Regions from separate parts of the Cedecea sp. Ae19-4 genome, predicted to be linked through region 1. Evidence: predicted binding sites of a transcription regulator. Region 1 holds the regulator's gene; each other region holds the start of a gene.
What was found. The regulator LexA, encoded in region 1, represses DNA repair genes until DNA is damaged. The targets are predictions, from matches to a motif close to TNCTGTATGTACATACAGNA.
Positions count from the first base shown of each region.

Region 2: a site for LexA is predicted at 1,448-1,467, ahead of dinB (DNA polymerase IV). Genes of this name have one in related genera too.
Region 3: a site for LexA is predicted at 4,350-4,369, ahead of sulA (SOS-induced cell division inhibitor SulA). Genes of this name have one in related genera too.

Region 1 covers NZ_JBCHWG010000002.1:587,394-597,811, reverse strand. The annotation lists gene dnaB (replicative DNA helicase) at 1-1,399, opposite strand, end outside; gene AAIE02_RS15580 (quinone oxidoreductase) at 1,479-2,462, shown strand; gene dusA (tRNA dihydrouridine(20/20a) synthase DusA) at 2,671-3,675, opposite strand; gene AAIE02_RS15570 (conjugal transfer protein TraF) at 3,761-5,068, opposite strand; gene AAIE02_RS15565 (cupin domain-containing protein) at 5,239-5,742, opposite strand; gene zur (zinc uptake transcriptional repressor Zur) at 5,838-6,350, shown strand; gene AAIE02_RS15555 (CsbD family protein) at 6,426-6,635, opposite strand; gene dinF (MATE family efflux transporter DinF) at 6,871-8,205, opposite strand; gene lexA (transcriptional repressor LexA) at 8,283-8,891, opposite strand; gene AAIE02_RS15540 (diacylglycerol kinase) at 9,001-9,369, opposite strand; gene plsB (glycerol-3-phosphate 1-O-acyltransferase PlsB) at 9,501-10,418, shown strand, end outside.
Region 2 covers NZ_JBCHWG010000001.1:79,363-89,780, forward strand. The annotation lists gene AAIE02_RS00385 (class II glutamine amidotransferase) at 1-486, shown strand, start outside; gene dpaA (peptidoglycan meso-diaminopimelic acid protein amidase) at 457-1,197, opposite strand; gene dinB (DNA polymerase IV) at 1,490-2,545, shown strand; gene pepD (beta-Ala-His dipeptidase) at 2,672-4,129, opposite strand; gene gpt (xanthine phosphoribosyltransferase) at 4,385-4,843, shown strand; gene frsA (esterase FrsA) at 4,965-6,212, shown strand; partial or broken gene crl (sigma factor-binding protein Crl) at 6,270-6,678, shown strand; gene ompC (porin OmpC) at 6,734-7,843, opposite strand; gene proB (glutamate 5-kinase) at 8,142-9,245, shown strand; gene proA (glutamate-5-semialdehyde dehydrogenase) at 9,257-10,418, shown strand, end outside.
Region 3 covers NZ_JBCHWG010000001.1:740,664-751,081, forward strand. The annotation lists gene AAIE02_RS03395 (AAA family ATPase) at 1-1,691, opposite strand, end outside; gene matP (macrodomain Ter protein MatP) at 1,868-2,320, shown strand; gene ompA (porin OmpA) at 2,412-3,461, opposite strand; gene sulA (SOS-induced cell division inhibitor SulA) at 3,819-4,328, opposite strand; gene AAIE02_RS03415 (TfoX/Sxy family DNA transformation protein) at 4,546-5,175, shown strand; gene yccS (YccS family putative transporter) at 5,160-7,298, opposite strand; gene AAIE02_RS03425 (YccF domain-containing protein) at 7,311-7,757, opposite strand; gene helD (DNA helicase IV) at 7,888-9,942, shown strand; gene mgsA (methylglyoxal synthase) at 9,943-10,401, opposite strand.

The DNA.
Region 1 (10,418 bases):
CGTCGTACTGCGGCCCGGCATAGTTATCGAAGCGTGACCACTGGCCGTTAAAGGTCAGGCGTACGGTACCGATCGGGCCGTTACGCTGCTTACCGATGATGATTTCCGCGATACCTTTCAGGTCGCTGTTTTCGTGGTAAACCTCGTCGCGATAGATAAACATGATCAAGTCGGCATCCTGCTCGATGGACCCAGATTCACGCAGGTCAGAGTTGACCGGGCGTTTGTCGGCGCGCTGTTCCAGGGAGCGGTTAAGCTGCGACAGCGCCACCACCGGAACCTGAAGTTCTTTTGCCAGCGCCTTGAGCGAGCGGGAAATCTCGGCGATCTCCAGCGTACGGTTGTCGGACAGCGACGGCACGCGCATCAGCTGCAGGTAGTCAATCATGATCATGCTTAAACCTTCATGCTCACGGTAGATACGGCGGGCACGGGAGCGCACTTCGGTTGGCGTCAGGCCAGAAGAGTCATCAATGTACATGTTGCGCTTCTCGAGCAAAATGCCCATGGTGCTGGAGATACGCGCCCAGTCCTCATCGTCCAGCTGGCCGGTACGGATTCGGGTCTGGTCCACGCGCGACAGCGACGCCAGCATACGCATCATGATCTGCTCGCCGGGCATTTCGAGGCTGAAAATCAGTACCGGTTTGTCCTGCAGCATGGCGGCGTTTTCGCACAGGTTCATCGCAAAAGTGGTTTTACCCATCGACGGACGAGCGGCCACGATAATCAGGTCAGAGCGCTGGAGGCCCGCTGTTTTCTTGTTCAGATCCTGGTAGCCGGTATCCACCCCCGTGACGCCGTCGTGCGGCGTCTGGTAGAGGGACTCAATTCGGGAAACCGTGGCTTCCAGGATCTGGTCGATGCTTTTCGGGCCTTCATCTTTGTTAGCGCGGTTTTCGGCAATCTGGAAAACGCGGGATTCTGCCAGATCCAGCAAATCTTCACTGGTGCGCCCCTGCGGGTCGTAGCCGGCATCGGCAATTTCATTGGCGACCGCAATCATTTCACGCACAACCGCACGTTCGCGCACGATATCCGCGTAAGCACTGATGTTCGCCGCACTTGGCGTGTTTTTAGAGAGTTCCGCGAGATAAGCAAAACCACCGACGCTCTCGAGCTGCCCCTGGAGCTCCAGGGATTCAGAAAGCGTAATCAGGTCGATGGGTTTGCTCATTTCGAGCAGGCGCTGCATTTCGGTAAAGATCATGCGGTGCGGACGGCTGAAGAAGTCGTTAGCGACCACGCGCTCGGCGACGTTGTCCCAGCGTTCGTTATCCAGCATTAAACCGCCCAACACCGACTGCTCCGCCTCAAGCGAGTGCGGCGGCATCTTCAGCCCTTCTACCTGACGGTCGCGGGGTTCTTTCGGTTTGTTGAAGGGTTTATTTCCTGCCATAGTGAGGGAGCTACCAAATTCATAGTGAGAGACCGGGAAGTATAACCATTCTTGTCACTCTTCGACACAAGGAGTTTCCATGGCAACGCGCATCGAATTTAGCCAACACGGCGGGCCAGAAGTATTGAAAGCCTTTGAGTTTACGCCGAAAGATCCGGAGGAGAACGAAGTTCAGGTTGAGAATAAAGCGATAGGTATTAACTACATTGATACCTATATCCGCAGCGGGCTCTATCCGCCACCGGCGCTCCCGAGCGGGCTGGGTACCGAAGCGGCTGGCGTTGTCAGCAAGGTCGGCAGCAAAGTCACTCACCTGAAGGTTGGCGATCGCGTTGTTTACGCGCAGTCTGGCCTGGGCGCATACAGCAGCGTTCACAATGCGCCAGCCGATAAAGTCGCTAAAATCCCGGATGCTATCTCTTTCGAACAGGCAGCAGCTTCTTTCCTGAAAGGCCTGACCGTGTTTTACCTGCTGCGTAAAACCTACGAAATTAAAGCCAATGAAACCTTCCTGTTCCACGCGGCGGCGGGCGGCGTGGGCTTAATTGCCTGCCAGTGGGCGAAAGCGCTGGGCGCCAAACTGATTGGTACCGTCGGTTCAGCACAAAAGGCCGATCGCGCTTTGCAGGCCGGGGCGTGGCAAACCATCAACTATCAGCACGAAAATATCTCTGAGCGCGTCAAAGAGCTGACCGGCGGCAAGAAAGTGGCAGTCGTGTATGACTCCGTCGGGAAAGAGACCTGGGAAGCGTCGCTGGATTGCCTGCAGCGCCGTGGGCTGATGGTGAGCTTTGGTAACTCTTCCGGGCCTGTGACCGGCGTGAACCTGGGCATTCTGAACCAGAAGGGATCGCTGTACGTGACTCGCCCTTCTCTGAACGGCTATCTCACCACCCGCGCCGAGTTCGATGAAGCCTGCCACGAGTTGTTTTCGCTGATCGCCAGCGGCGCGATTAAGGTGGATGTCGCGGAAAACCAGAAATTTGCGCTGAAGGATGCGGTGCTTGCACACCAGACGCTGGAGAGCCGTGCCACGCAGGGTTCAAGCCTGTTAATTCCGTAACCCTTTTAAAATTCAGAAAGAATTAGGGCTTCCCGGAGGAAGCCCTTTCTTTTTTGTTCGTGCTGTATGTAGGGTACAGCGCGATGAATTCTTGTTACTGCAAAAGAATAGTCGCAGATTTAATAAGTAAAAGAAATGACGCCACCGGGATTAAGTTCAGGCTTGTGATCGGCTCCGCAATACCTGAATTCTCCCGGTGGCCTTAAGGCTAAAGCTGGCGCTTATCGGCAACCAAAGACAGCGCGTGTTCAACCACTTCAATGCCTGCCCCGGCTTTATGAGCGTTTTCGCTTAAGTAACGGCGCCACTGACGCGCGCCCGGTATTCCCTGGAATAAACCAAGCATATGCCGAGTTACATGGCCCAGGTAGGTGCCGTTTGCCAGTTCGCGTTCAATGTATGGATACATCGCTCGCACCACGGCAACGGGATCGCTGTCCGCAACATCTGCCCCGAAAATTTCGCGGTCAACCGTCTTCAGCAAGCCCGGGTTTTGGTAAGCCTCGCGCCCGACCATCACGCCATCGAGATGCTCGAGGTGGGTTTTCGCTTCTTCCAGCGTCTTAATCCCGCCGTTAATCGCCATGGTGAGCTGCGGGAAATCACGCTTGAGCTGGTACACGCGCGGGTAATCCAGCGGTGGAATTTCACGGTTTTCTTTTGGGCTCAGGCCAGAGAGCCAGGCTTTACGCGCGTGGATGATAAACATCTCGCATTCGCCCTTGCCTGCCACCGTGCCAATGAAATCGCAGAGAAATTCGTAGCTGTCCTGATCATCAATGCCGATGCGGGTTTTTACCGTCACCGGAATAGAAACCACATCGCGCATCGCTTTAATACAATCGGCAACCAGCTGCGCTTCACCCATCAGGCAAGCACCAAAGCGCCCGTTCTGCACCCGGTCAGACGGGCAGCCCACGTTCAGGTTAATTTCATCGTAGCCGCGCGCTTCGGCGAGTTTCGCACAGTGTGCCAGCGCCTGAGGATCACTGCCGCCAAGCTGCAGCGCAATCGGATGTTCTTCTTCGCTATAGGCCAGATAGTCCCCTTTACCGTGGATGATCGCCCCGGTGGTCACCATTTCGGTGTACAGCAGCGTGTGGCGGGACAGCTGACGCAGGAAATAGCGGCAGTGGCGATCGGTCCAGTCGAGCATCGGCGCAATGGAGAAACGGTGCGGCTGGAAAGGAGTCTGGTTGCTTTGTGAGGACATACGTTTACGCAGGCTACGATTAAAAAAGGGTCGTTACTATAGCATAAAGCAGCGCCGGGGCATCAGGCTGCCCCGGCATTCAGCATCAGAAGGCCACGCTCAACTGCGCCCCCGCGCCCCAGGTTTGGTCTTCGCCGTACAGGCCCATCAAATCGATATTGACGTGTTTGCCTGCCGCGAACCCCACCCCGCCGGTAAAGACGTTGCTGTCATTGCTTTTCACATCCGCACGATAGCCGGCACGCAACGCCAGCCAGGAAAGCGGCCTCACCTCAGCGCCAACACCCACATACTGAGAGTTGGCTTCGCTTTTAAAGCCTTTGGTTTCGGTCAGATCGCCGTCCGCGCTCAGGGTCACCAGCTCGTTATGCCAGGCTACCCCGGCGGTCACCAGCGGGCTGATTTGCCAGGTATCTTTGTAGTTCCGTACTTCGCCGGTACGTCCGTTAGTGATGCGAATATCTTTCGTGTCGATATCGCGGGACACCAGGTTCTGGCCGCTCAGGCCGACTGTCCAGTTCTCGCCAAAATCGGCCGCCACGCCTGCGTCAAGGTTGAATCCAGTGTCATCGTTGCGGTACTGACTGTTCTTCCAGTCGCCGCTGCGATAGTCGTAAATGGACGTGGTGTAGTTATACAACCAGGTCTTCTGCAGCTTAGGCGTGACGCCAACTGACACCGGCACGCCGCTAACGTCAAACTTGTGGGCAAGAGCAATCCCATAATCAGAAACAATGGCCGCGCGACCGGAAGCGGTCGAGTTCAGGTTACGGGTAATCTGACCGGAACCATTTTGCAGCGCATCAAACGCCACCTCTCCCGCTACCGCACTGGAGTTTTGGATACTTCGCAGGTAATTGATGTCGTTCTGATCGATATCAGAGCTGACTTTCGCTCGGGCGTAAGCTTTAGTGACGAAAGCCACGGAGAGAGTGTCATTTGGGATGCTAACCGCAATCCCCGCGGCGGCTTTGGCCCTTGCCGTATCGCCCCGCAAATCTTCGAGTTCCCCTGCTAAATCTCCTGCTGCGCTGCGAAACTGATTTAACGTTCCGTTCGGATTAAAAAGAATATCCCGCAGCGTCAACGACCCAATAGATTGTTTATAGTTATCAACTTTGTCGCTGATGCCGTCGATGCGATCCTGAAGGTTGTCTTTATCCGTTATTTGCGCCCCGACAGACGGTAAAATAACGGTAATATTGTCGTCTGGTTTGGACCGGGCTAATAGCGCCGGGTTGATTAATACGCCGCTGCCATAATTAGCCGAAGCCACGCCGGTGCCCCCCATCGCATCGTTTCGCGCTTCGGACCAGGTCCCTGCTGCCCCGGCCTGATGGGCAATAAAGAAGGTTGCGGCGAGTGTCGCCACCGAAGATTTTATTTTATTCATTCACAGCACGCCTGTCTGATTGTCAGATGAAGTAATTCGCCCCTGACAGTTATGACTGAACAGAGGCAGACTATTGCTGTGAATAGCGCGATAAAAAGATGGATATTTGAACCATCAGGATCCCAGATATATCCTTAGGGTTAACGTCTTATTGTTCCATGCTAATTAATTTATAGTTTACCCTTCGGCTTTCGTGAAGGAAGACCGTTGTGCGGGCCAAAGAATTGAGGCGGATGATCTATCCAACGGTCCTGCCGCTGCACGGCATAAGACTGATTTAGCGGGTAATAAATTTTATTTTCGGCTTTATTCGCTTCACCTACGACTAATAGCCGCACATCCTGTTCGGTATTATTAATAAAGGTATGGCAAATGCCGGTTCCGGCAGGAAATCCCACGCTATCGCCCGGCTCGAGCGCCCAAAGATGACCGTTGATCCACACTTCGGGGTGCCCTTCGAGCACATACGCAAACTCTTCTTCGCTGCTTTCCGCGTGGGGATAAGAGGTTCTGCGGCCGGGAGGAATACGCTCATGGTGAATCCCAAGGCGGTTTAAACCGAAATTACGGGCCAGAGGAGCGCCAATAGAAAACAGCTCCGCGCTGTCCGGGTAAGTTGCGTCATCCTCGCCTTCCAGCTCGCGCCAGTGACGAATACAATCAGGTTTTTGCATCACTTCCTCCTGGGTAGATAGGGTCAGTATGTACCAGGATTCGGCGTTTTATCCGCATTATGGTAAAGTATTGCGTCAATGACCGGGAGAGGCTGATGGATACCACAACTTCGCAAAACGTGTTAGCTCAGGCTGAAAAGCTCTGCCTGCAACGCAATGTACGCCTGACGCCACAGCGTCTCGAGGTTTTGCGCCTGATGGCCGAGCAAACCGGGGCCATCAGCGCTTATGATCTGCTGGATCTCCTGCGCGTTAGCGAGCCACAGGCTAAGCCTCCAACGGTTTATCGCGCGCTGGATTTTCTGCTGGAGCAGGGTTTTGTGCACCGCGTGGAATCCAACAACAGTTACGTGCTGTGTAATTTTATCGATCATCCAACCCACTCTTCCGCCATGTTTATCTGCGACAGATGTGGGGCCGTAAAAGAGCAGGCCGCTCAGGGTGTGGAAGATATTATGCAGAAACTGGCGTCCAAAATGGGGTTTGCCCTGCGCCATAACGTGATTGAAGCCCACGGATTGTGCGCTGATTGCTCGGAAGTTGAAGCCTGTAGCCACCACGGCGCCTGCGATCACGATCATTCAGTGCAGCCGAAGAAAAAGCGTTAAGAGGGAGTGGTACATCCCTGTACCCGGGCAGGATTGGTCTTACTTACTGATTAGCACATTTGAGGGTCCGCCAGATTACCAGCGGTAATTGCTCCCGGACTCCCAGTCCTTCACTTCTTTCTCTGCCTGGTCTTTGGCGTAGCCATAGCGTTCCTGGATTTTACCCACCAGCTGGTCACGCTTCCCTTCGATGACGGTCATATCGTCATCGGTCAGCTTACCCCATTTCTCTTTGATCGTACCTTTGAACTGCTTCCAGTTACCGCCGATTTCGTCCTTATTCATCATCATCTCCTCATCGTTCGGTTTAGATTTTCGCATCCGGGCTGCAGGATGCTGACTTTCTGGAACACACCCACTGTCTGCTGGATGTAAAGGTAATTGTAGACAAGGATTCCGAGTTACATTTAAAACTCAGAATCTTTAACCATTCTTAAAAGCGATGGAACGCTGATTCCTCGTCTTAGAAACGAGAAATCAGCACGACAGGAGCAGGGTTAACGAAGGCCAGGAGGTTCGATCAATGGCCGCCCGATGTAGCGAACCAGGTGTTATTACGCCAGTGGCGCCGCCAGATGACGCCCAGCGACAGGCCACGCAAGGCCAGAAACACCGCCAGAGACAGCCACAGGGCGTGGTTACCCCACAAAGGCAGCGTAAACATCGTCACGCCAAAGCCCAGCGCCGCAACCGCCATGCTGTTACGCATTTCGGCACCCCGCGTCGCGCCGATAAACATACCGTCCAGCAGGTAACACCAAACGCCCACGACCGGCAAAACAACCTGCCAGGCAAGGTAATGATTTGCCAGAACACGAAGCTCCGGCAGGGAGGTAAGCAGCGCGACAATTTGCTCCCCAGCAAAAGCATAAATAGCGGCAAATGCTATCGCAACCAGCCCCGCCTGCCTGCACGCAGCCCCCCAAACTTCGAGCAACTGCCCACGGTTACGCGCCCCGTAAGCCTGCCCTGAATGGGCTTCTACGGCGTAAGCAAAACCGTCCAGCGCATAGGCGGTAAAGGTCAACAGCGTCATCAGCACGGCGTTAACGGCAACAATTTCGCTGCCGAGACGCGCACCAAAAATGGTGATTGAAGCAAAGCAAATTTGCAGCAGCAGCGAACGCAGCATGATATCGCGGTTGAGGGCCAGCAGCTTGCGTAAGTCCCCTTGCCAGGCCGTTTTGAGACGAGCCCAACTGATGCCCCGCAGCTTCAGTACCTTCCGCACCATCACCAGGCCGATGATAAACGTCGCATATTCGGACACCGCCGTGGCCAGCGCCGCCCCCTGCACGTTCATGTGCAGCCCCATCACCAGCCAGAGGTCGAGCACGATATTAATCAAATTGCCGACGACCAACAGGATGACCGGCGCCCGCGCATACTGAACGCCCAACAACCAGCCTAACAGCACGAGGTTAGCCAGTGAGGCCGGGGCGCTAAGCCAGCGGATCTCCAGGAACCGCCTTGCCTGATCCAACACCTCGTCATTGCCGCCAACAACGTGCAGCGCAAGGTTGATCAGTGGATAACGCAGGACCACGATAGCCAGCCCGGCTATCATCGCCAGCATCAGGGGTTGAACCAGTGCGCGCGCCAGCCGCTGTGGATCGTTCGCACCAAACGCCTGTGCCGTTAACCCGGTGGTGCTCATGCGCAGAAAAAGCAGCAGCATAAAGAGGAAACTGGTCGCCGTGGCGCCGATAGCCACCCCGCCAAGATAGGTCGGGCTATCAAGATGGCCAATGACCGCCGTATCGACCAGGCCCAGTAACGGAACGGTGATATTGGAAAAAATCATCGGCAGCGCAAGCCGCCACAGCGCACCATCCGTTGACGAAAAGAATCGCATGGGAATGATCCAGAGGAAAAAAGAGAGGTGTTTAAGGCAGGTGGCACGGCAGAGTTACCGCACCACCGGAAGAGGTGTTACAGCCATTCACCGTTGCGGATCACCCCGACGGCCAGGCCTTCAATGCTAAAATTCTGCTCGCGAAGATCGACCACAATAGGCTGGAATTCGCTGTTTTCCGGCAGCAGGTGCACGGTATTGCCCTGCTTTTTCAGGCGTTTTACGGTCACTTCATCGTCGATACGCGCGACAACGACCTGGCCATTACGCACGTCCTGGGTTTTGTGAACGGCTAATAAATCACCGTCCATGATGCCGATATCTTTCATCGACATGCCGCTGACGCGCAGCAGGAAATCGGCATTCGGCTTGAACAGAGAAGGGTCAACCTGGTAGTGGCCTTCGATGTGCTGTTGCGCCAGCAGCGGCTCACCGGCGGCAACACGGCCCACCAGCGGCAGGCCATTTTCTTCTTCAACCAGCAGACGAATGCCGCGTGATGCACCAGAAACAATCTCGATGGCACCTTTACGTGCCAGCGCTTTTAGATGCTCTTCCGCGGCGTTTGGAGAACGGAACCCCAGACGTTGTGCAATTTCGGCGCGCGTAGGTGGCATGCCGGTCTGGTTGATATGATCCCGAATGAGATCAAACACCTCTTGCTGCCTGGTAGTTAGTGCTTTCATTCCGCCCCCTGGGTGTTTATACAGTTATGCTGTGAGTATATACAGCCCCGGGCGATTTTGAAACCACAAATTAAGCAAAAAACCAGCGACTTAAACTGTTCTGGAAGGGCTATCGCAAATGTGACCAAAGCAAGGTGGCCCAGGTTGCAACCGCAAGGATAATCGCTATCAATACGGCGGCGGAACCCATATCTTTGGCTCGCCCTGAAAGCTCGTGGTACTCGGTGCCGACACGGTCAACCAGCGCTTCAATGGCGCTGTTGAGGATTTCGACAATCATCACCAAAACAACCGAGCCAATCAGTAAAATACGCGTGATGGGGTCCACGTCCAGCCAGCAGGCGATGATGATAGCGATGACCGCCGCTACGCCCTCCTGACGAAAGGCGGCTTCGTTGATCCAGGCCGCACGCAACCCCTTCCACGAGTAGCCTGCAGCCTTAATAATGCGGGTGATGCCGGTGGTATTATTCGCCATTCAAGGAAACCTTTTTAAATATTGAGCGTCAATGCTCACTGAGTCTAAATCGCAGCGCCACAGAAATTCCCCAGAGTTTCTGATATCCTTGCGGCGCATTTGCATTATTAACCTGAGGCTTTACATCATTTATGTCAGGCTGGCCAAGAATTTACTACAAATTACTGAATTTACCATTAAGCGTTCTGGTAAAGAGCAAGTCTATCCCGGCGGATCCCCAAACCGAACTCGGTCTGGACCCTTCACGCCCCATCATGTACGTCCTGCCCTACAATTCTAAGGCAGACTTACTGACGCTGCGTGCCCAATGTCTGGATCACGATCTGCCCGACCCGCTGGAACCTCTGGAAATTGACGGCGTACTGCTGCCGCGCTACGTGTTTATCCACGGCGGGCCGCGCGTCTTCACCTATTACACGCCAAAAGAAGAGTCGGTAAAACTGTTCCACGATTATCTGGATCTGCACCGCAGCAATCCCGATCTCGATGTACAGATGGTGCCGGTTTCCGTGATGTTCGGCCGCTCGCCAGGGCGCGAAAAAGGGGAAATCAACCCGCCTTTACGCACGCTGAACGGCGTCCAGAAATTCTTTGCGGTTTCCTGGCTGGGTCGCGATAGCTTCGTGCGTTTCTCGCCGCCGGTTTCGCTTCGCCGCATGGCAACCGAACACGGCACGGACAAGATTATTGCCCAAAAATTGGCTCGCGTGGCGCGCACTCACTTTGCCCGCCAGCGCCTGGCCGCCGTTGGCCCGCGCCTGCCGGTCCGCCAGGATCTCTTCAACAAGCTGCTGGCGTCAAAAGCGATTGCCCGCGCGGTAGAAGATGAAGCCCGCAGCAAGAAAATCTCCCACGAAAAAGCGCAGCAAAATGCCGTCGCGCTGATGGAAGAGATTGCCGCGAACTTCTCCTACGAAGCCGTACGTCTGACGGACCGCGTTTTAGGTTTAACCTGGAACCGCCTCTATCAGGGCATTAACGTGCATAACGCCGAACGCGTGCGTCAGCTTGCCCATGATGGCCACGAAATCGTCTATGTGCCCTGCCAC
Region 2 (10,418 bases), on a different contig from region 1:
ACCCGCGAACTGTGGGGCCGCAACTGGACCTATGCCCATAACGGGCAACTCAAGGGCTATCGCACGCTGGAGACGGGGACGTTCCGCCCGATTGGCGAAACGGACAGCGAGCAGGCGTTCTGCTGGCTGCTGCACAAACTCACGCAGCGTTACCCGCGCACGCCGGGCAATATGGAAGCGGTATTCCGCTACATCACTGAACTGGGCGCAGAGCTTAGAGAAAAGGGCGTGTTTAACATGCTGCTGTCGGACGGGCGCTACGTGATGGCGTTTTGCTCGACGAACCTGTTCTGGATCACCCGCAGAGCGCCATTCGGTGTCGCTAAGCTGCTGGATCAGGACGTGGAAATTGATTTTCAGGAAGAGACCACACCGAACGATGTGGTCACGGTCATCGCAACTCAGCCGCTGACCGCCAACGAAATCTGGCACAAAATTGAGCCAGGCAAGTCGGCGTTATTTTGCCTCGGTGAGCTTATAGTTTGAAGCCAGCTGCGGTTGAACTGGCGTCATCACGGCAGGTTTGCTGATGACGTAGTTCCCGCTGACCACGGCCACGCCCGGTGGTTGATGGTTAGCCGCGAAGTAGTCATAGCCCGGTTTCAGCTCTTTCCAGAAGTTGATGTAGGTGGAGTACTTGTGGCGTTCCATATTGGCGTCGGTCATGCGGAACGGGAAGATACTCACCTGTACGCGCGGCTGGCCAAACACCAAAGCCCCGGTCACAAACTGGAAGATTTCGTCGATGCCGGAGTCGGTCATGGCATAGCAGCCAATCGACACGCAGGCGCCGTGAATCATCAGGTATTTCCCTTCATAGCCGTGAGCGCGGTCAAATTCATTCGGGAAGCCAATATTAATGGCTTTATAGAAGCGGCTGTCCGGTTTTAACTGACTGCGATCAACGCTATAAAACCCTTCCGGGCTTTTAAAATCGCCCTGACGCTGTTTTGGCCCCAGGCCGCCGGAATAGTTACAGATGCGGTAACTGTTGAGGAGCTGGTACTGCTCGCCCATCTTCACCCACAGTTCCAGGGTGCGCTCTTCTTTAAAGATTTGAATATAAACCGGGGAGCCCATTAACTGCTGTCTGCTATCTTTGCCGACAGGGGCGGCGACACCGCTGCTGTTAAGCAGGCTGGCGAAAGAGAAAAACGGCATAGAGAGCATCGCAATAATCAGTGCGATCTTACGCATACTGCTTGATTCCTTGATAAACCTGAAACTAACAGCCAGGACGGCTAAAGGGACCCGAAATCAGAAAATTCTGTACAGGATTGCGCTCACATTAGCATCGTGGCTAATTTTCGCAAGCGCCAGACGCGGGCGTTTACACATTTTATTGGAATCAATTGGAGTTTTTGCGGTGTGTCACTTTATGCCCGAGGTGATGCCACTTGCAGGAAAAGATTTGGTGGCCTGCGACAATTTCCTCATTTTGAAAATTAGCTGTATACTTATCCAGTGTTATTTTTCTGGTTGAGTGGATATGCGCAAAATCATTCATGTCGATATGGACTGCTTTTTTGCCGCCGTTGAGATGCGTGATAACCCGGCCCTGCGCGATATTCCCCTCGCTATTGGCGGCAGCGCCCAACGGCGAGGCGTGATCAGCACGGCGAACTATCCCGCCAGAAAATACGGCGTGCGCAGCGCGATGTCGACCGCGATGGCGCTAAAACTCTGTCCGCATCTCACGCTATTGCCGGGCCGGTTCGACGCCTATAAAGAAGCCTCCAGCCATATTCGTGAAATCTTCTCCCGCTATACCCCGCTGATCGAACCCTTGTCGCTGGATGAAGCTTATCTGGATGTTACGGACAGCGAACACTGCCAGGGCTCGGCCACGTTGATAGCCCGCGAAATTCGTCAGGCCATTGCCGACGAACTGAACCTGACCGCCTCAGCTGGCATTGCGCCGATAAAGTTTCTGGCAAAGATTGCCTCCGACCTCAATAAACCCAACGGCCAGTATGTCATTACGCCCGAACAGGTACCGGACTTTTTAGCGACGCTACCGCTCGGGAAAATTCCCGGCGTGGGCAAAGTCACGGTGGCAAAGCTGGAAACGCTCGGTCTGCGAACCTGCGCTGACGTGCAAAATGCTGACCTGGCCATGTTGTTAAAACGCTTTGGGAAATTTGGCCGGGTGCTGTGGGAGCGCAGCCAGGGCATTGATGAGCGTGAGATCAGTAACGATCGTCAGAGAAAGTCGGTGGGGGTAGAGCGGACGCTCGCGGAAGACATTCATGAATGGCCAGAATGCGAAGAGATTATTGAACGCCTGTACCCGGAGCTTGAGAGGCGACTTGCCAAAGAGCGGGCCGACCTGCGTATCGCCCGGCAAGGCATCAAGCTGAAGTTTAATGACTTTCAGCTGACGACCCAGGAGCACGTCTGGCCGAAGCTGAACAAAGAAGACCTGATTGCCACCGCCCGTAAAACATGGGAAGAACGACGGGGAGGGCGCGGCGTCCGGCTGGTGGGGCTGCATGTGACGCTGCTCGACCCGCAACTGGAGAGGCAACTGCTGCTGGGGTTGTGAATTAGACCCTCATCCCGGCCTTCTCTCTGGAAGGGAGAAGGGGAAAAACACGTTTTCGCTGAAAATGAGGCAGACAAAGAAAATCCCCTCTCCCTTATAGGGAGAGGGTTAGGGTGAGGGTAAAACTTATTTCGCCGGAATCGCCTTCAGCAGCTCGGTCAGCAGCGTCCAGTACTGGCCAACGCTCTCAATATGTACCTGCTCGTCCGGGGAATGTGGGCCGGTAATGGTTGGCCCGATGGAAACCATATCCATCTCCGGATACGGCTTTTTGAACAGACCACATTCCAGGCCCGCGTGGATAACCATGATGTTCGGCGTCTGGTTGAACAGCTTCTGGTAAGTCTCGCGTACCAGGGCCATCACCGGAGACTTAGCGTCCGGCTGCCAGCCAGGATAGCTGCCTTTCGCCACGGTTTTCGCCCCGGCCAGTTCACCCAGGGACTCCAGCACGCTAACCACGTAGTCTTTACCGGAATCGATCAGGGAACGAATCAGGCAGATAATTTCTGCACTGTCGTCGCTCATGGTCACAACGCCCGCGTTCAGGGAAGTCTCAACCACGCCCTTCACTTCGTCTGAGTTACGAATCACGCCGTTTGGCGTTGCGTTCAGCAGATGCAGGAAGGTATCGCGAGTTTTAGCGGTCAGCGCCTGTTTGTCAGACGTTGTGGCTTCCACCAGCACGGTAATGTTCTTCTCGACCGCAGACAGTTCATTTTTCAGAACGGCCAGGTAAGCGTTAGCCGCAGACTTCAGCTCGGCCGCTTTCGCCGCAGGCACGGCCAGCATGGCGAAGGCTTCGCGCGGAATGGCGTTACGCAGGGTGCCGCCGTTCAGGTCGAGCAGACGTGCGTCCAGTTCCGCGGCATGAGCCAGCAGGAAGCGAGCCAGCAGCTTGTTGGCGTTCCCCAGGCCCAGATGGATATCTGCGCCGGAGTGGCCGCCTTTCAGCCCTTTGATGGTCAGCTTGAAGGTGTCAAACCCAGCCGGAACGGCTTCACGCTGCAGCGGCAGCGTAGTGATAAAGTCGATCCCGCCCGCGCAGCCCATGTAGATCTCACCTTCCGTTTCGGAGTCGGTGTTGATCAGGATATCTGCCTGCATCCAGCCCGCCTGCAGGCCAAATGCGCCGTCCATCCCGGCTTCTTCGGTCATGGTCAGCAGCACTTCCAGCGGGCCGTGCGCCACGCTGTCGTCAGCCAGCACCGCCAGCGCGGACGCCATACCGATGCCGTTGTCTGCGCCCAGCGTGGTGCCGCGCGCTTTTACCCACTCGCCGTCGATGTACGGCTGGATAGGATCTTTAGCGAAGTCGTGAACGGTGTCGTTGTTTTTTTGCGGCACCATGTCGAGGTGCGCCTGAAGCGCCACAGGTTTGCGGTTTTCCATGCCCGGCGTAGCAGGCTTGCGAATCAGGATATTCCCCACCTGGTCACGTTCGACGTGCAGGCCTTTTTCTTTTGCCCAGGACAGGATGTGTTCCGCCAGCGCTTCTTCATGATAGGACGGATGCGGAATAGAACAGATTTTGGCAAAAATATCCCACAGCGGCTGTGGCGATAATTGAGACAATTCAGACACGTTGAGTCTCCCTGGAGTCGTTTTTTTGGCTGACCGGTTACGTTTTTAGCCGGGTTCAGATACACCACAAGCACGGCTTGCGCGATGTTCTGAGAATACCACTTTCTTTTGTTGCGTGAAGGCTGAATACGAGCAAAATCCGCTGCCAGTGGCCTGCGGCACTGGTTTTTAGTGCGCCAGATCTCTATAATCTCGCGCAACCAAAACTCCTTCGAATACTTTTTAAGCCGTTATTTACAGGCCGGGACACTTCACATGAGCGAAAAATACGTCGTCACCTGGGACATGTTGCAGATTCACGCCCGCAAACTGGCTCAGCGTCTGCTGCCAGCCGAACAGTGGAAAGGCATTATTGCCGTTAGCCGTGGTGGCCTGGTGCCGGGCGCGCTGCTGGCTCGTGAACTGGGTATTCGCCATGTTGATACCGTTTGTATCTCCAGCTACGACCACGACAACCAGCGTGAGCTGACCGTGCTGAAGCGTGCGGAAGGCGACGGCGAAGGTTTTATCGTGATCGATGACCTGGTCGACACCGGCGGTACCGCGGTAGCCATTCGCGAAATGTATCCGAAAGCTCACTTCGTCACTATCTTCGCTAAACCAGCCGGTCAGCCGCTGGTGGACGATTACGTGATTGATATCCCGCAGGACACCTGGATTGAGCAGCCGTGGGATATGGGCGTGGTGTTTGTGCCGCCGTTGGCTGGCCGTTAATCCCTCCATGATTTGAGCTTTGTCATTTATTTGGCGCCCGGCATAGCCGGGCGTTTGTGTTATTTGGACCGTATCAGGCTACAATAGCGACGTTTCTCGTATTCATGGAGGCAGTGAAACGATGTCGCAGGCCAACCTCAGCGAAACCCTCTTTAAGCCAAGATTCAAACACCCGGAAACGTCCACGCTTGTTCGTCGCGCACGGCATACCGCCACGCCCGCGATCCAGTCCGCGCTGGACGGCAAAAACGTGCCCCACTGGTACCGCATGATCAACCGCCTGATGTGGATCTGGCGCGGGGTCGATCCACGTGAAATCCTCGAAGTCCAGGCCCGGATTGCCTGCACCGAGGCTGAACGTACCAACGACGACCTGTTTGATACCGTGATGGGCTATCGCGGGGGGAACTGGATCTACGAATGGTCGAAGCAGGCGATGCTCTGGCAGCAGCGTGCCGGCCAGGAAACGGACGAAGAGAAAATCGGCAAATGCTGGCTGCAGGCGGCTAATCTCTACAGCATTGCGGCGTACCCGCACCTGAAAGGGGACGCGTTGGCGGAGCAGGCCCAGGTGTTGGCTAATCGGGCTTACGAAGAGGCGGCTCCCCGGTTGTCCGGCGGGCTGCGCGAGCTTGAATTCCCGATGACCGGTGGCGGCACCATCAGCGGCTTCCTGCACATGCCTAAAGGGGTAGAAGGGCCATTCCCGACCGTGCTGATGTGCGGCGGCCTCGATGCCCTACAGAGCGATTATTACAGCCTGTTTGAGAAATATTTTGCCCCACAGGGCATCGCGATGTTGACCATCGACATGCCGTCAGTCGGTTTTTCCTCTAAGTGGAAACTGACCCAGGATTCCAGCGTGCTGCACCAGCACGTGCTCAAAGCATTGCCCAACATTCCTTGGGTTGACCACACGCGCGTCGCAGCATTTGGCTTCCGCTTTGGCGCCAACGTTGCCGTGCGCCTGGCCTACCTCGAAGCGCCGCGCCTGAAAGCCGTTGCCTGCCTTGGGCCGGTGGTTCACGCCCTGCTGAGCGACCCGCAGCGCCAGGCCAACGTGCCGGAAATGTACATTGACGTGCTTGCGAGCCGCCTGGGCATGACCAGCATCTCCGACAGCGCGCTGAGCGTGGAGCTGAACCGCTACTCCCTGAAAACGCAGGGGCTGCTGGGCCGCCGCTGCCCAACGCCGATGCTATCCGGCTTTTGGGAGAACGATCCTTTCAGCCCGGAAGAAGAATCCCGTTTAATCACTTCGTCATCTGCCGACGGCAAATTACTCCAGATCCCGTTTAAGCCGGTGTATCAAAATTTTGACAAAGCGCTGCAGGAAGTTACCGGCTGGATGAAACAAAGATTACGTTAAATATTTGCTAAATTATGGCGGTTTGCTAAAACAGTTGCTTCACAACAGGAGATCGTAATGACGTTACCGAGTGGACACCCGAAAAGTAGACTGATCAGAAAGTTCGCCTCGCTTGGCCCGTATATCCGGGAAGAGCAGTGTGAAGACAACCGTTTCTTCTTCGATTGCCTGGCGGTGTGCGTTAACGTAAAGCCCGCGCCGGAGAAACGCGAATTTTGGGGATGGTGGATGGTGGATGGTGCTGGAAGCCCAGGAAAAGCAGTTTACCTACACCTGGCAGTTCGGCCTGTTTGATAAAGACGGCAAATGGACGGCGACCCCGGCAAAAGATAAAGAAGTGGATGAAAAGCTGGAGCAGACGCTGCGCGGTTTCCACGGACGCCTGAAAGATTTACTCGCCACCCTTGAGCTTGGGCTGGTGCCTGCCGAGAACTTTGCGGAAAAGTCGCTTAAACTCTCTGCCTGAAAATAAAAAATCCCCGTCAAGCTGACGGGGATTTTTTTATCCGCAGTATCGCGAATTAGAACTGGTACACCATACCTACCGCAACAACGTCGTCGTTGTTCAGCTTCAGCTTGTTGTTGTCGCTCAGCTGGTTGATTTTGTAATCAACAAACGCAGACATGTTTTTGTTGAAGTAATAGGTGGCGGCCACGTCGATGTATTTCACCAGATCCGCATCACCAATGCCTTCGATGTCTTTCGCTTTAGACTGCACGTAGCCCAGGGATGGACGCAGACCGAAGTCGAACTGGTACTGAGCGATGGCTTCGAACGCCTGGTTTTTGTTAGCAAAACCAGACACGCTGCTGCTGGTGCCCGCCAGGGAGCCCGGAACGCTGATTGGGTTCATGTTACGGGTTTCAGCGTAGATGGTTGCCAGGTACACGTTGTTTTTGTCGTACTTGATGCCGGTGGTCCAGGCTTCAGCTTTATCGCCTTTACCGTAAACGGACGCTTTCTGCGCGTTGGTACGGTTAGAGTTGGCGTATGCTGCGCCCACGCTCAGGCCGGTGTCAGCGATGTCGTAGGACAGGCTGGTACCGAAGCCGTCGCCGTTCTGGCGAGAAGTATCGGAACGGGTGTTCGCGCTGTCAGCCCCGTTCTTGCCCTGGTATTGCAGAGCCAGCTTCAGGCCGTCAACCAGACCGAAGAAATTGTTGTTGCGGTAAGTCGCCACGCCGGTCGCACGGCCGGTCATGAAGGTGTCGGTTCTGACGAAAGAGTCATCGCCGAACTCTGGCATCATATCGGTGTAAGAGGCGATGTTGTACAGCACGCCGTAGTTACGACCGTAATCAAATGAGCCGTAGTCACCGGCTTTCAGGCCCGCAAACGCCAGGCGAGTTTTGGTGCCGGTAGAGTCGTTCTCTGCTTTGTTACCCGCAATCTGGTATTCCCACTGGCCGTAACCGGTCAGCTGGCTGTTAATCTGAGTTTCACCTTTAAAGCCCAGGCGAGCGTAAGTCTGGTCGCCATCGGAACCGGTGTTGTCGCTGAAGTAGTGTTCAGCTTTAACGCGGCCATAGATGTCAACCTTGTTGCCGTTTTTGTTATAAACTTCGGCTGCCTGAGAAGCAGAAGCAGCCACGATACCCATTACCACTAATGCCAGTGTGCTCTTTTTCATTTGTTATCCCAAGAATGATGAACGCTTGCAAAATTGATCCAGGAGTCGGGCTCCTGCTAAAAACAGGAAGGGTTTTATCGTTCTCAGATTAAAGATTTATGACAATTTAGGAGAAAGATTAAATAAACGTAATAAAGTTTATATGTCATAAAAATGTAAAATATATCCGCTATCCTCAGCGATCCTTTCTGGCTTATTAGCCCTTTTCCCACGCCGCCTGTTGGCAAGCCGCGCGACTCCTGTTACAACGTCATCTGGCTTTTTAATTTCCCCTTATTTGTAGAAACGGCAGAGAATCATGAGTGACAGCCAGACGCTGGTCGTAAAACTAGGCACCAGCGTATTAACCGGTGGCTCCCGCCGCCTGAACCGCGCCCATATTGTTGAACTGGTTCGCCAGTGTGCCCAGCTGCACGCGGCGGGGCATCGTATTGTGATTGTGACTTCTGGGGCGATTGCCGCCGGGCGTGAACACCTCGGCTACCCCGAACTCCCCGCCACCATCGCGTCCAAGCAGCTGCTGGCCGCGGTAGGGCAAAGTCGCCTGATTCAGCTCTGGGAACAGCTGTTCTCTATTTACGGCATTCACGTCGGGCAGATGCTGCTGACCCGCGCCGATATGGAAGATCGCGAACGCTTCCTTAATGCCCGCGACACGCTCAGAGCGCTGTTAGATAACAACATTGTGCCGGTCATTAATGAAAACGACGCCGTGGCGACGGCTGAGATCAAAGTCGGCGACAACGACAACCTTTCCGCGCTGGCCGCGATTCTGGCCGGGGCCGACAAGCTGCTGCTGCTCACCGACCAGCAGGGCCTTTACACCGCCGACCCGCGTAACAACCCGGCAGCGGAACTGATTAAAGAAGTGCACGGCATCGACGATGCGCTGCGCGCCATTGCGGGCGACAGCGTTTCCGGCCTCGGCACGGGCGGCATGGGCACCAAGCTCCAGGCGGCCGACGTCGCCTGCCGCGCGGGTATCGACGTCATCATCGCCGCAGGCAGCAAGCCGGGCGTTATCGGCGACGTCATGGCCGGCAACCCTGTAGGAACGCGCTTCCACGCGCAGCAGTCGCCGCTGGAGAACCGCAAACGCTGGATCTTTGGCGCTCCGCCTGCCGGCGAAATCACCGTGGATGACGGCGCGCTGTCCGCTATTCTGGAGCGTGGCAGCTCGCTACTGCCTAAAGGCATCAAAAGCGTGAGCGGCAACTTCTCCCGCGGCGAGGTGATCCGCATTCGCAGCCTGGAAGGGCGCGACATCGCCCACGGTGTTTGCCGCTACAACAGCGACGCGCTGCGCCGCATTGCCGGGCATCACTCCCAGCAAATCGACGACATCCTCGGCTATGAATACGGCCCGGTGGCCGTGCATCGCGACGACATGATTGTTAATTAAGGAGCAGACTAATGCTTGAACAAATGGGCAAAGCGGCAAAAGAGGCCTCTTACCAGCTGGCACTGCTCTCCGGCCGCGAAAAGAACCGCGTGCTGGAAAAAATTGCCGACTACCTTGAAGCGCGTTCGGAGCAGATCCTGACCGCCAACCAGCAGGACGTGGACGAAGCGCGTAAAAACGGCCTCAGCGAAGCCATGCTCGATCGCCTGCAGCTCACCCCGGCTCGCCTGAAAGGCATCGCCGACGATGTGCGCCAGGTATGCAGCCTCGCTGACCCGGTAGGGCAGGTGATCGACGGCGGGCTGCTGGACAGCGGGCTGCGCATCGAGCGCCGCCGCGTACCGCTCGGCGTGGTGGGCGTAATCTATGAAGCTCGCCCGAACGTGACCGTGGACGTCGCCTCCCTGTGCCTGAAAACCGGCAACGCCGCTATTCTGCGCGGCGGGAAAGAAACCTGGCGCACCAACAACGCCACGGTGGCGGTGATCCAGCAGGCGCTGGAAGAGTGCGGCCTGCCGAAAGCGGCGGTTCAGGCGATTGAAAACCCGGACCGCGCGTTGGTCACCGAAATGCTACGCCTCGATCGCTACATCGACATGCTGATCCCTCGCGGTGGCGCGGGCCTGCATAAACTCTGCCGTGAGCAGTCGACGATCCCAGTGATCACCGGCGGCATCGGCGTGTGCCACATCGTGGTGGACGACACCGCCGAGATTGAACCGGCGCTGAAAATCATCGTGAACGCCAAAACCCAGCGCCCGAGCACCTGCAACACGGTGGAAACGCTGCTGGTGCACCAGGCGATTGCCGACCGCTTCCTGCCTGCGCTGAGCAAGCAGATGGCGGAGTCCGGCGTGACGCTGCATGCTGACGAGAAATCGCTGCCTGTACTGCAAACCGGCCCGGCGGCGGTGGAAGCGGTGAAAGAGGCGGATTACAACGACGAATGGCTGTCGCTGCACCTGAATGTGAAAGTGGTGGCGGATCTCGATGATGCCATCGCCCATATTCGCGAGCACGGTACCCAGCATTCGGACGCTATCCTGACCCGCACGCTGCGCAACGCGAATCGCTTTATTAACGAAGTGGATTCCTCTGCCGTGTACGTCAATGCCTCAACCCGCTTCACCGACGGCGGCCAGTTCGGCCTGGGCGCGGAAGTGGCGGTCAGTA
Region 3 (10,418 bases), on a different contig from region 1:
GCCGAGGCCTGAGCAATACGCTCCTGCACCGCACGCATCAGGGTGTTTTGCCCTTCGCCATCCCACGGGAGATTGGTCAATAACGGCAGGGCATCAGCCACGTCGTCAATTGCCCAAATCGAGAATTTATTTTGCTCGACGGCCTCCAGTACATCTTTATGCAGCGACAGGTGACGTACGTTCGCCAGAGGAATAATAACACCCTGGGCACCGCTAAACTCACGCTGCTGACAAATGCGGAAGAAACCTTCCACTTTTTCATTCAGCCCGCCAACGGGCTGTACACGGCCGAACTGATCCACAGAGCCGGTGATCGCAATGTGCTGATAAATAGGGACGTTAGCCAGGGCACTTATCAGGGCGCAAAGCTCAGCCATGGAGGCGCTGTCGCCGTCAACTTCGCTGTAGGACTGCTCGAAGGTAAGGGACGCCGAAAACGGGATTTGCTGGTCAAGCTGCAGCTCTGACATCAGAAATGCCTGCATGATCATCATCCCTTTGGCGTGAATGTTACCGCCGAGTTCTGCCTTGCGCTCTACGTCCGTAAACTCCCCATCACCAACGTGAACCACGCAACTGATACGGGAAGGTTCACCAAAGGCCCGTGGATGACCCGGGAATTCAATGACCGACAGCGCGTTAATCTGGCCGATCATTTCGCCCTCGGTTTCAATCAGGATTTGCTCCATCAGGATTTCATCCTGCATGCGCTCGGCCAGGAAACCTTCGCGCCATTCACGCTGTTCAAGCATTTGTTGGAGCTGTTCGGCGTTAAAGCTGTCTGCTTCGGTAAACGGCGCGACTTCACGCAGCTGGCGTGAAATCCAGGAAGGGCAGAGTGGCAGCATTTCTTGATCGCCCGTGTAGCGGACGGCCTCACGAATCAGCGGTTGCCAGGCATCGGCTGCAGGTGCTGGCAATGACTTCTCAGCGGCGATGGCATAGATCCACTGACACCAAAGCGCCATTTCATCGGCAGAAGCAATTTGCAGATTGTCTTCAAATTCACTGTAGATAGCGGCTGCAGCCAGATCCATCTCCATTTCCTGGAAATCCGCCAGCGAGTCGCGCTCGCCAACCAGGACCAGTTTGAAATCCAACGCTAATGACGGAATTTTTACCGGCAGCGGACGAGTTTCGTCAGGTGAAATCCAGTCGAAACGCCCCTGGGTCATGATTTGTTTCAGGCGTAGCCACAGCAGCGGCTGGGCAAGGACGCTACGCATCGACAGCACCAGGACGCCGCCGTTCACGCGATGGATCAGGCCGGGCTCCAACGACACCTCGCCCGCAAACTGCCGCACGCAGCCGAACAGTTGCTCCGGTTCAACCCAGTCAGCGGCAATAACTTCTCCGCTGGACGCAAAGTTATCGTCAGCGTTCCCGGCCGGGCGCAGGGTGACCCGATTACCTTCAATGAGATAATGTCCGCCGATGATTTCTTCGGCTTCATCATGGGATGCTTCAACGGCCGCGGCGATAAGATCCAGATACTCTTGTTCTTCCGGGGCTTTTATCAGCATTAGATCGACGGAAGAAACGGAAAGGTTGAGTTGCTCAATCCCGTAAACTAAACGAGGTTGAACCGCAGAAAGAGGGGCGGAGTCGGTATCATAAGGCTGTGCAAAAATTTCCTGATAGCTTTCGGTATCAGGCACCAGGGCACGCCAGTCAAGTCGATTAGTCGTCAAAGTCGCTATATTTTTTAATGAGATGTCAAAGGCGCGATTATACAAGAATCGCTCGGGTAGCACACGGATAAAGCAGTAACACAGTTTTATCCCTCTCACAGCTTTGATTTTCAGTTCAGCGAATGGCGTAAAAACTGTTATTCTGAACTAAGTTACACGGTCACACTGAGATCACAATGAAATATCAACAGTTGGAAAATCTCGAGAGCGGCTGGAAGTGGAAGTATCTGGTTAAGAAGCATCGCGAAGGGGAATTAATCACGCGATACATTGAGGCCAGTGCAGCCCAAGAGGCGGTAGAGCAGCTCCTGACGCTGGAGAATGTGCCGGTTCTGGTTCAGAGCTGGATTGATCAGCATATGAACCCGGCGCTGCATAACCGCATGAAGCAAACGATTCGTGCGCGGCGTAAAAGGCATTTTAACGCTGAGCATCAGCATACCCGCAAGAAATCCATCGATCTGGAATATCTTGTCTGGCAACGTCTGGCCGGGCTTGCTCAACGTCGCGGCAATACGCTTTCGGAAACGGTTGTTCAGCTGATTGAAGATGCGGAGCGCAAAGAGAAGGTGGAAAGCAAGATGTCGACGCTTAAGCAGGATCTGCAGGCTATGCTCGGTAAAAAATAAAGCACTGAAAGCGTGCACGACCTCGCCATCGCGAAGTCTCAGACAATAAAAAACCCCGCCATGGCGGGGTTTTTGTTCAAGGAAGGGTAACTTATGCCGCAGGCTGAGTTACAACTTCTTTGATACCTTTAACTTCGATCTCAACGCGACGATCTGGAGCCAGGCAGTCGATCAGTTTAGCTTTAGGCGCTACTTTGTCACAGGTGTTGCCGGTAACTGGGTTAGCTTTGCCCATGCCACGTGGAGAGATTTTGTTCGCTGGGATACCTTTAGAGATCAGGTAATCAACAACGCTCTGTGCACGTTTTTCAGACAGTTTCAGGTTGTACTGCTCGGAACCGATACGGTCGGTATAGCCCAGAACAACAACGGAACCATCTTTAGGATCCAGGTTGCTCAGCTGGGTGTACAGCTGATCCAGTGCCTGCTGACCTTCTGGTTTCAGGGTTGCTTTGTTGAAGTTGAACAGAACGTCAGACTTCAGAGTGAAGTGTTTGGTCTGTACTTCTGGAGCTGGAGCTGGAGCTACAACTGGTGCAGCTTCTTCCTGCTGGCCAAAGCGGTAGGAAACACCTACGCTCAGCATGCCGTTGTCAGGACGAACGCCAACGGTCTGTGCATCACCGATGTTGTTAACCCACTGGTATTCCAGACGGGTAGCGATGTCACGGGTAACTGCCCACTCAACACCACCAGCGAATACTGGGGAAACACCGGTGTCGTGGTTTTTACCAGCTTTGGTGTTTGTAGAGTCTGCACGCCATACCATGCCGCCCAGACGGGTGTAGATGTCCAGGTCGTCAGTGATTGGGTAACCCAGTTTGGTGGTCAGCTGTACGCCCTGAGCTTTGAAGGCACCGCTAACTTCGCTGCCTTTGTAAGGCATACGGCCAAGCCAGTCATAACCCATTTCAAAACCAACGTACGGGTTAACCTGATAACCACCGAAGGCACCAGCGCCCAGCTGGCTTTCGTGGGTGTTACCGTTGTTTTGCAGGTCCTTGTTATACCAGCCGGTATCGTGGAACTGAGACCAGCCCAGTTTACCACCTGCATACCAGGTGTTATCTTTCGGTGCGGCCTGCGCTACGGTAGCGAAGCCAGCCAGTGCCACTGCAATCGCGATAGCTGTCTTTTTCATTTTTTGCGCCTCATTATCATCCAAAAGGCCATGAGCTCTAAACCAATTTAAAGCCCAGGGTTAAATCCTTCGCCCGGGTTTACGCTCAATTGTTACTCTACCGATATATCGGTGTTATGAAGAGCAACCCTGGCGAGGTAAAGTCTACAACGTAGTTGGAAAGTTACAAGTGTGAAGTCCGTCAGGCATATGAAAAAAAACGACTTGCATACATATTTTTTTACAGAATGGACTGTTTTTTGAGCGGGGCGCCTATCCAATAAACCCCGTCAAACCGCCATATGACGGGAGTTTTTGAGTCATGACAGCGGATTATATGGCATACGTAAAAAATTCCAGGATTTCTCCTAAATTTACTTAATGATACAAACTAGAATGAATTTTTAGGCCATTTCGTGGTCTTGAACCGGATGTTCCTGTGCTGGTTGGACGCATAATAAAGCCCATCGCATTGCCAGCTTCGGCTGCTATTGTCAGCCGTAAATGTTCTTCATCTGTTAATTCTTCCGTAAGCCAGCCGATGACTACGCTGTAATTTCCCGTCTGCAAAGCTTTCACCATGGCATCAACGGTGCAGAGAGGATCTAACTGATTTGCCTGCATCACTTTTGCCAGCGGCAGCCCAGCCGCCTGCAGCCATGTACGGCTGAGTTTTTGCTGCGGTGTTAGCCATAGCTGCCAGCGGGATTGTTGTCCCAACTGCTGTAATAAAGGTAGCAGAATAAACTGCGTAACCCATGGGCTCTCTTCGCTGTAGACCACTTCACTGATTAACCCCTGTACGCTGTTATCAGAGAGAGACTGCGCCGGGGTGTGCGCAGTAACTGCAACATGACGAAAGTGAGTTTGAGCGTTATGTGAGTGCATAGTGAGTCCCGCCTAATGGGTTACTGTATGCATATACAGTAATATCTGTGCGAACAAAGATCAACCGGAATTTCGGAAAGTGTCTCGCATTTTCCGTACGCAAAAGCGACACCGATGAAATTGTCGTTGCCATTAGCTTTAACCTTACTTATTTTCAGGGATTAAGAGGGTTAGTAACTAAAGCAGCTATTTACCAGTTGATATATAAGGACATATTATGAAAAAGGTGACATTTCTTAGAATTCATAAATCACGGAAATATCTTTCGTCACTGGGTAAAATCGGCTACAGACCGTTATTTGGCGGTTATAGTCTGACCGTCGACGGTGTGGTTTTTGCTATGGTGGCGGAAGGTGAGCTTTACCTGCGAGCTTGTGAACAGTGCGCGGAATATTTCATCCAAAAGTCGGCCCCACCGCTGATGTACAGTAAACGGGGGCTCCCAGTCGCACTGAATTACTATCGTGTCGATGAAGAGCTTTGGGAAAATCCCGATAAACTCGTCCAGCTCTCTTCCCTGGCTTTACGAAGCGCCCAATGGGAGAAGACACAAATTAAGATACGTTCTCGCCGCCTTAAGGATCTCCCCAATCTTTCCCTGAATATTGAAGTTATGCTTCGTGAGGTGGGCATTAATGATCCACAAACGCTTCAACTCTTTGGGGCAAAACGGTCATGGCTAAAATTACGCAGTACCCGGAAAACGGTAGGTATTAAAGTACTGCTCGCGCTTGCAGGCGCTATTCGTGGTGTTCATGAGGCTGTACTGCCTGCTGATGTTCGCAAAGAATTGACGGACTGGTGGCGCCGCTATGAGCAGCGGCGCCAGCCTTATTCTGAGCACTGAGAGATTTGTTGCTGAAGACGAGAGATCTCTGGCAGAAGCGCAATTAATAACCCAATTTGTTGCAGCACCAGGGGTTCTTTTGTGTCTGCCCGAGTCTCAAGCTGCGAGATGCGGGCGGAGAGCCCTGTCAGAGCAGCCTGAACGCGTCCTTCATCGACAGGCAAGTGATGCAGTGCGTCATCAACGTAGCAGACGGCGTCATCAAGCAACATTAACGTATCGCCGTGGTTGAGTTTTTCCCTGTGCGCACCTAATGCAGAGATATAGCTGTTAAACGAGTGGTTCAGGCAAAGCAGACGGAACGCCGCTTCCCGCATCTCAGCGGAGACTCGAGGCTCGGAAGACATATTTGAAACCACGGAGGCCAGCTCGGCGTCTCTGTTATGGGCATCCCGCCGGGCAATGCGATATTCCAGGCGGTTATCACGTCCCTGATGGTACTGCTCAAGAATGGCATCCAGATAGCGACAATTGGCGTTGAACGCACGTTCAACGACTCGTGAAAGCCGGCGGAATTGCCAGTCAGGCCAGATGAAACTCACCGCCGCCCAGGCTATTGCGCAGCCTAAGAGGGTATCAATCACGCGCGGGAGAGCGACTTCAAAACCTTCTCCTAGCAGATTAAAACACAGTAATACCAGCAGAGTAATAAACATGGTGGCGTGGGCGTATTGCACATTGCGGAAAGCGAAGAACAGCACGCCAGTAATGACGATCAGTATCAACTGGCCTTCGAGAGACGGGACAAGCCAAAGTAAAGGCAGGCCAACGGCCACCCCAACCAGCGTGCCGATGATACGCAGCGCTAAGCGTCGCCGGGTTGCACTGTAGTTGGGCTGGCAGACAAACAAGCTGGTCAGAAGTATCCAGTAACCATGCTGCAAACCCGTAAACTGAATAAACGCATAGCCCACACAGAGCACCAGGGACATCCGCACCGCGTGACGAAAGAGTGCGGATTCAGGCGTGAGGTTAAGCTTCAGCCGCTGCCAGATATCATCGAAGCCGGTCAGCTTGTCGTCTGCCAGACGATTCTCGGGATCGTTCTGTGGCTCAGCAATCGCCTGTTCTGATTCAATGTTTGCCAGTTGCGCATCAATTGCCCTCAAGTTTGTAATCAGAAAGCCTAACGCTTTTATCTCAGACGTTGTTGCATGGCTGGCACGAATTCGGTCCAGAGCGGAGTCCAGATGAGTAAATGCGCGTTCAAACCGTGGGTCGTGCTGATAAGGGACTCGCAGCAGGATTGATCGAGAGAGCTGCTGGCAGGCATGAGATTGCATCGTTAGCAGACGCTGAAAGCGGAACATCACGTCGCTATAGCGAAACTTATCGCGTAAGGCCTGGTACTGAATATGAGACGAGCTCGCCCGCTCGTGAATATCCTGGGCTACGAAATAATAGTGAAGTGTTCGACGAGTCCCTCTCTGCCCCCGATCGCCGCGGAGGCGAGTTAGTAATGAGCTTTTCGTCTGGTTTAGCGTGGTGACTAATTGGCTGTTAGCCATAGCCAACTGGAGCATTGGAGCCTGGCTTTCTTCTTCGATATCAGGATCAAACAGCGAGGCTTTAATTTCCAGAAAGCTCGCGAGGCTTTCATAACAGCGTGCCAGGTTGTCCTGCAGGGGCCGAATCGGGAAAATTAAATGGCCTGCTAAGGTCAGCAGGTTATACCAGACGGCGCCGGCTAAAAGGAACAGTGGTTGCTGATACCAGTGCTCGTAGAGGGAAATACCGAGCATCGTGTAGATAGCAATCAGCAATGCACCAAAGGCAATGGTGGCATAGCGTTGGCCCAGCCCTCCAAGGAGGATAAATCCGCTGGTGGAGACCGTTAAGCCCACGGCAAACAGCCACGGCCAGGGAAACAGCAGCTCAACAGACGCTGAAGCAATGAAAAAGCTGACTAAAGTGATCAGTAAATTTCGTAGCCTACCACTTACCCGGTCGTCGAGATCGGCCAGGGCGGCAGCCACAACGCCAAGCGTGAGGGGGATCGTCAGCTTGACTTCACCGAGCCACCACGGCAGTGCCGCAGTGCCTGCAAGGGCAATAAATATGCGCAAGTTGTAAAGCCAGGCGCTGTTCCAGGTGTAACGACGTACCAGTGGGCTTAGGGTCAGCACAACGGCTCCTTACTGGAAACGGCGACGTGCATTGGATTCGCGTGCTGCTCTTGCCACTTCGACTGGAACAACCCGGCGACCAACGGGCCATAACGCAATGACAGCAATCTTGAAGTTCGCAATTCCTACAGGGATCCCAATTACGGTAATACACTGCGCGATGCCCGCCATGATATGCATAATGCACAGCCACCAGCCGAAGAAGATCAGCCAGAGAACATTCAACAGTGTCCCCCCCGTATTTAGCAGCGTATTTTTACCCTGTGGATTAAGCTCATCCACATGAATGGCTTCATTGCCGTAGGGCACAAAGGAAAGCTTGGTGATTTCCCAGCAGGAGCGAGTCAGTGGCAGGGTGAAAATCAGCACAATACTCACCAGCGTGGCAAATAGCCAGGAGAGGGTGGTCAAGAAGCCACCCAGCACGAAGTTCAGAACATTAAGTACGGTACGCATAGTGACGCTTCCCTGACAGAAAAATAAAGAGTGATTAACCGCAGAAATTATAACGCGTTTTTACTCTGGAGCGTCATTCCATCGGCAGTTAAACTTGAGCCATAACTCTTACATTGGATCGGGCAACGTAATGGAACTCAAAGCAACTTCTCTTGGCAAGCATTTAGCTCAGCACCCTTATAACCGGGTCAAACTGCTGCCTGCCGGCGTTGAGGTTAAAGGCGATCGCCACGAATATCTTATTCCATTCAATCAGTTAATCGCGATTAACTGTAAGCGTGGCCTGGTTTGGGGAGAGCTTGAATTCGTTCTTCCAGATGACAAAGTGGTTCGCCTGCACGGTACCGAATGGGCGGAGACCCAGCGCTTTTTCCATCATCTGAGTTCGCTCTGGCTCAACTGGAGCACGGAGATGAGTGAAGTTGCCGCCGAAGTATTAACCGCTCAGCGAGAGGAGATTGCGCAGCGCACTCGCAAGGAGCTGTGGTTCCGGAGAAGTGATATGCAGGCGTTACAGGATAACCTCCGCGCAGCTATTTCAGCCCTCCCGCTACCGCATGCCCGACTTGGTGAGTTCGAAAATTGCCGGGAAGCGTGGGCCATATGTAAAGCCTGGCTTGAACAGGGTGAAGAGCGCCGACACCAGCGTAATAGCGCTTATACCGAACGGATGCTGGAAAAATATGCCGCTTTCTTTGAGCTGGTTGAAAGTTCGCCGCTGAATCCGTCTCAGGCCAGGGCGGTGGTGAATGGAGAAGATTCGCTCCTGGTGCTGGCTGGGGCCGGTAGCGGCAAAACCTCCGTTCTTGTGGCGCGTGCCGGATGGTTGTTACAGCGCGGTGAAGCAACAGAGGAGCAAATCCTGCTGTTAGCCTTTGGCCGTCAGGCCGCGCAGGAAATGGATGAGCGTATAGCCAGCCGCCTTAATACCGAAGCGATTTCTGCCAGAACTTTCCATTCACTGGCGCTACACATCATTCAACAGGGGAGCAAAAAAGCCCCTCGAGTCAGTGAACTTGAGAGCGACACAGCGGCTCGCCATCAGTTGCTGATCGACAGCTGGCAGCAGCAATGCCGGGAAAAGAAGGCGATGGCCAAAGGCTGGCGGCAATGGCTTAGCGAAGAGCTTGAGTGGGATGTTCCAGAAGGTGAATACTGGCAGGACAAACGCCTGGCGAAGCGGCTTGCCAGCCGGCTCGACCGCTGGCTCGGCCTGATGCGGATGCACGGAGGTTCACAGGCTGAAATGATAGACAGCGCGCCAGAAGAGGTCAGAGAACTCTTCACTAAACGTATTAAGCTGATGGCGCCATTGTTAAAAAGCTGGAAAGCCGCCCTGAAAGCCGAAGAGGCGGTAGATTTCTCCGGGCTGATTCATCAGGCAATTAATGTGCTCGAAAAGGGGCGTTTTATCAGCCCGTGGAAGCATATCCTTGTCGACGAGTTTCAGGACATTTCTCCCCAGCGGGCCGCCTTACTGGCTGCTTTAAGACGGCAGAATTCCCATACTTCGCTTTATGCCGTGGGAGATGACTGGCAGGCAATCTATCGATTTAGCGGAGCAGAAATGACGCTCACCACGGCATTTAGCCACCATTTTGGGGAGGGTGACAGCTGCGCTCTGGATACTACTTATCGTTTTAACGACCGAATTGGCGAGATTGCTAACGGTTTTGTACAGCAAAATCCGTATCAACTGCGTAAGCCGCTCAATAGCCTCTCTAAAGGGGACAAAAAATCGGTAACTCTGCTTGCCGATGACAGGCTCGATGATTTGCTGGACAAACTTAGTGGGTACGCCTTGCCCGAACAGCGAATTTTGGTGCTCGCGCGGTATCACTATTTGCGTCCGGAAAGTCTGGAAAAAGCCTCCACGCGATGGCCTAAGCTCAACATCGATTTTATGACTATCCACGCCAGCAAAGGGCAGCAGGCGGACTATGTGATCATTCTTGGTTTGCAGGATGGAAAAGAAGGTTTTCCGGCACCCGCGCGGGAGTCAATCATGGAGCAGGCGCTCCTGCCACAGCCGGAGGATTTCCCGGACGCAGAGGAGCGGCGTTTACTTTATGTCGCGCTGACGCGGGCACGTCATCGGGTCTGGCTTATGTTCAACAAGCAGGAACCTTCTGTCTTTGTTGAGGCACTTAAGCGGCTGGGTGTGCCCGCGGCTAATCGCCCGTGATTATTTCAGGCGTTCATTCAGATAGCGTTGGTAATCCGGAATAAGAATATCCACGCTCTCATTGAAGCCCGGAGAGTGAATAATAAAGTCTGCGGTAGAAAGGTTGGTGGCGACCGGGATATTCCAGACGGTCGCCAGGCGCAGCAGGGCCTTAACGTCGGGATCGTGAGGAACGGCATTGAGCGGGTCCCAGAAGAAAATCAGGACATCAATTTTACCTTCGGAAATTAAAGCGCCTACCTGTTGGTCGCCCCCCATTGGGCCACTGAGCATGGCGTTGACTTCAAGCCCTGTTGCTCGCTGAATTAAATTACCCGTTGTCCCGGTGGCATAGAGAGTGTGGTTGGCAAGCGTTGCTTTGTGGCGCTGTACCCACTTCAAAAGCGCGTCCTTACAGTGATCGTGGGCAACCAGTGCGATATGTTTTTTTACCGCAAGGGTGCGGGTTGTTAGTTCCATTCTCTTTTCCTGGGTAG